Regions from separate parts of the Cutibacterium equinum genome, predicted to be linked through region 2. Evidence: predicted binding sites of a transcription regulator. Region 2 holds the regulator's gene; the other holds the start of a gene.
What was found. The regulator HrcA, encoded in region 2, represses chaperone genes, less so after heat shock. The targets are predictions, from matches to a motif close to TTGGCACTCGNNNNNNNCGAGTGCCAA.
Positions count from the first base shown of each region.

Region 1: the regulator HrcA is predicted to act here: its motif matches at 795-821, upstream of groES (co-chaperone GroES).

Region 1 covers NZ_CP115668.1:1,771,070-1,773,268, reverse strand. Annotated here, with positions in the region: gene O6R08_RS08065 (LppM family (lipo)protein) at 1-757, shown strand, start outside; gene groES (co-chaperone GroES) at 974-1,270, shown strand; gene groL (chaperonin GroEL) at 1,282-2,199, shown strand, end outside.
Region 2 covers NZ_CP115668.1:894,543-896,741, reverse strand. Annotated here, with positions in the region: gene dnaJ (molecular chaperone DnaJ) at 1-323, opposite strand, end outside; gene hrcA (heat-inducible transcriptional repressor HrcA) at 327-1,355, opposite strand; gene O6R08_RS04085 (MBL fold metallo-hydrolase) at 1,499-2,182, shown strand.

The sequences.
Region 1 (2,199 bases), 880 kb from region 2:
CTTCGACAAGGACAAGGTGACATTCAAGATGGACTCGGGCACTCTCAGTGACTCAGGTGGTTCCAACAATCCCTTTGGCTCGGGCGAGTCCCTCAGCGCGAGCATGCTCACCGACTTCAAGATTTCCGTCACCTTCCCCGGCAAGGTGTTGAGCCACTCGGGGTCGAGCAAGGTTGACGGGCGCACCGTCACCTGGGTCGATCCCAAGGACATGTTCTCCGATGAGGGTCTCAGCGCCACCGCCGAGCGCGACGGCGGTGTGCCGATGTGGGTCTGGATCGTCGTTGCGGTAGCAGCATTGGCGATCATCGGAGTGGTCGTGGCTGTCGTGGTCAAGAAGAAAAAGGGCGCCAAGGGGAGCCAGCCCGGTAACGGTGACCCCTCGTGGGCGATGCAATACCCCGGACAGCCTCAGGGTCAGCAGGAGCAGTGGAACAACCACCCGGGTCAGCCCTATCAGGGCAACCCCCAGGGGCAGCAGCCGCCCTATCCGAACCCGGGTCAGCCCCAGCCCTACACGAACCAGCCCCAGCCGGGTCAGCCGGGCCAGCCCCAGCCTGGTCAGTCTCAGGCTCAGCCGGGCCAGCCGGGCCAGCCCCAGCCTGGTCAGTCTCAGGCTCAGCCGGGCCAGCCTCAGTCTCAGCCGGGTCAGCCGTGGGGACATGCCCCAGGGAATGGCACCGGAGCTCCTCAACCCGGCCCCAATCCGGCTCAGCGCCCACCCTCGCACCCCGATGACTTCTGGAAGAAGCCCTGACCCCAACTGACATCTACCCAGATTTGAGGGTCAATTTCTGGCACTCCCGTTGCCTGAGTGCCAATCACGGGTGTATTTTCGTGGTTGGCACTCTCGTGGTGAGTGTGCCAACGGACCTGAAGCACCCGCGACGCCGAGGGTTCGTCGCGCTCGGGGCTCGCAACCCCTGGCGAGAGACAACGACACAATCCGTCTTCAGTAGAAAGGGGTCTTGACGTGGCAACCACGATCAAGCCGCTCGAGGACCGCGTCCTCGTCCAGCCTCTCGAGGCCGAGCAGACCACCGCTTCCGGACTCGTCATTCCGGACACCGCCAAGGAAAAGCCGCAGGAGGGCAAGGTCATCTCCGCTGGCCCCGGTCGCGTTGACGACAAGGGCACCCGCGTCCCCATGGACGTCAAGGAGGGTGACGTCGTCATCTTCTCCAAGTACGGCGGCACCGAGGTCAAGTACGACGGCCAGGAGTACCTGCTCCTCAACGCCCGCGACATTCTCGCCGTCGTCGAGAAGTGAGGCGCTGATACATGGCAGCCAAGCAGCTTCAGTTTGACGAGGAGGCCCGTCGCTCCCTCGAGCGCGGTGTCGACACCCTCGCCAACACCGTCAAGGTGACCCTCGGCCCCAAGGGCCGCTACGTCGTTCTCGACAAGAAGTGGGGAGCCCCGACCATCACCAACGACGGCGTGACCGTCGCCAAGGAGGTCGACCTCACCGATCCTTACGAGAACCTCGGCGCCCAGCTCGCCAAGGAGGTCGCCACCAAGACCAACGACGTGGCCGGTGATGGCACCACCACCGCGACCGTGCTCGCCCAGGCTCTCGTCCACGAGGGTCTGCGCGCCGTGGCTTCCGGGGCTAACCCGGTTGGCCTCAAGCGCGGTATCGAGAAGGCCGTCGACGCCGTCGTGGAGGAGCTTCGCTCCATCTCGCGCGCCATCGACACCACCTCGGACATGGCCAGCGTCGCCACCATCTCCAGCCGTGACGAGAACATCGGCTCCCTCATTGCCGAGGCTTTCGACAAGGTTGGCAAGGACGGCGTCATCACCGTCGACGAGTCCCAGACCTTCGGCACTGAGCTCGACTTCACCGAGGGCATGCAGTTCGACAAGGGCTACCTGTCGCCCTACATGGTCACCGACCAGGACCGCATGGAGGCCGTGATCGAGGATCCTTACATCCTCATCCACTCCGGCAAGATCTCCTCGATGAACGACCTGCTCCCGCTGTTGGAGAAGGTCATCGCCGCCCACGGCAGCCTGTTCATCGTGGCTGAGGACGTCGACGGGGAGGCCCTGAGCACCCTCGTGGTCAACAAAATCCGCGGCACCTTCAACTCGGTGGCCGTCAAGGCTCCGGCCTTCGGTGACCGCCGCAAGGCCATGCTGCAGGACATCGCCACCCTCACCGGTGGTCAGGTCGTCGCTCCCGAGGTTGGGCTC
Region 2 (2,199 bases):
CCACGTCCGCCACCACCAAAGGAGGTTCCGCCACCGAACATGGCGTCCACGAGGTTGGTGAAGTCGAATCCGGCAGTGCTGAATCCGCCCTCGCCGAATCCACCCATGCGGGCGTTCGGGTCTCCGCCACGGTCGAAGACGGCGCGCTTCTGCGGGTCCTGGAGCACCTCATAGGCTTCCTGGACCTTCTTGAACTCGTCCTCCGATCCCGGCCCAGCGACATCGGGGTGAAGTTTCATGGCCTTGCGGCGATAAGCCTTCTTGATGTCGTCGGAACTGGCATCCCGGGAAACGCCGAGAATCTCGTAATAGTCGTTGCTCAAGGATCATCCTTCTGCCAGGAACCGGCCCACATAACAGGCCACGGCTCGCACGGCTGCCATGGTTGAGGGGTAGTCCATTCGGGTGGGTCCGACGACACCGAGGCTTGACAGGGCATCGTCAGGACCGTATGTGCTTGCCACCAATGAGGTGGACTGGAAGGGCACGTCAGTGTTCTCGGCACCAATACGCACCGTGACCTCGCCGGCTTCCCCGGCGGTGACCTCGCCGAGCAGTCGCATGAGGACGACCTGCTCCTCGAGGGCTTCCAGGACCGGACGCACCATCGTCTCCCACTGTGCACCGAACGCGGTGAGATTGGGAACTCCGGCGACGACCACACGGGCGGACGGATCGACGGCGAGGATTTCCAGGACAGTCGCGACGACCGAGGTTGCGTGCTGGCTCTCGGCTGGTCCGAACTCGTCGAACTCGTCAAGAAGCCGATTGAGGGAGTCAGCGGCCTGTGCAACCGTCAGGCCGACGAGGGCCTCGTTGAGCCTGGTGCGAAGCCCAGCAAGATTCTGCTCGTCGTGGCCGGGAAGCTCCACGATCCGCTGCTCCACCGACCCCGACGACATGATGACGACGATGAGGACGCGGTCGGTCGACAGGCTCACCAGTTCGAGGTGACGGATCGTGGCCGTCGTCGCCACCGGGTATTGCATGATCGCCACCTGGTGGGTGATCTGGGCGAGAAGTCGCACCGTGCGGCGCACGATGTCATCAAGGTCGACGGCCCCGCTCATGAAGGCATGGATGGCTCGACGCTCTGGCCCAGACAGCGGCTTGACGGTGGCGATTCGGTCAACGAAGAGGCGATACCCCTTGTCAGTCGGGATACGACCGGCGCTGGTGTGAGGGTGGGTGATGTAGCCTTCCTCCTCCAGCACAGCCATGTCATTACGCACTGTTGCCGGGGACACCCCCAGGCCGTGACGTTCCACCAGGGCTTTGGAGCCCACCGGCTCCTTGCTGGAGACATAGTCGGTGACGATGGCCTTGAGCACGTCGAGCTTGCGGTCGTCGAGCACAATCCCTCCTCACGCGACCTCATCGGGTACAAGCCTCACTTTGGCACTCTCAGGTGCCGAGTGCCACTTTATCGCGTTCGTCTGGAATCCTTCTGCTTCTCTCGCTGGCAGCGCATTTCCCCAGACGTGCCACACTGGTGGCCATGTCGACCAATCCCCAGAATCCCGAGTGGACCGCTCTGACGGCCAGAGTGTGGACGACGACGATCGAACCGGAAACCGTCACCTGTGGATTGGTGGCCGGCGACGATCACGTTCTCCTCATCGACACTGGATCCTCTCCTGAGCAGGGGGCACGCCTGGCAATGTCGGCAGCAGCCATGCTGGGCCGCCCGGTCGATCGGGTCGTCGTCACCCACCACCACGATGACCACAGTGGCGGACTTGCAGGAATTGATGGGGCCCAGAGCTGGATGCACGAGGCTGCGGTGGCTCACTGCCCCGGCCTGCGTGTTGACCACCCCATCGCCCTGATGGCCTATGTCGATCTGGGTGGTCTCGGCGCCGAGGTCATTCACCCGGGCCCTGGACACACCGACGGGGACCTCGTCGTCATCATCCGCGAGGAGAAGGTGACCTTCGTCGGGGATCTGGTCGAGACCGCCGGGCCACCACAGTCCGACGAGACAACCGATGTGCGAGGCTGGCCGCGCGCCATTGACGCGGTCATCACGGGCACCGATGGCGTGGGCGTCTACGTGCCTGGCCACGGGCGCCCAGTCGATGCCGTCGCCGTCATGGAACAACGCGGCGACCTGGCCGAGAGAATCCCCGTCGAGATTCCCCTCACCCCGGTGGGCCAGCACATTCCTCCCCAGCTGGCCTGAGGCCGGCCGCCCCACAC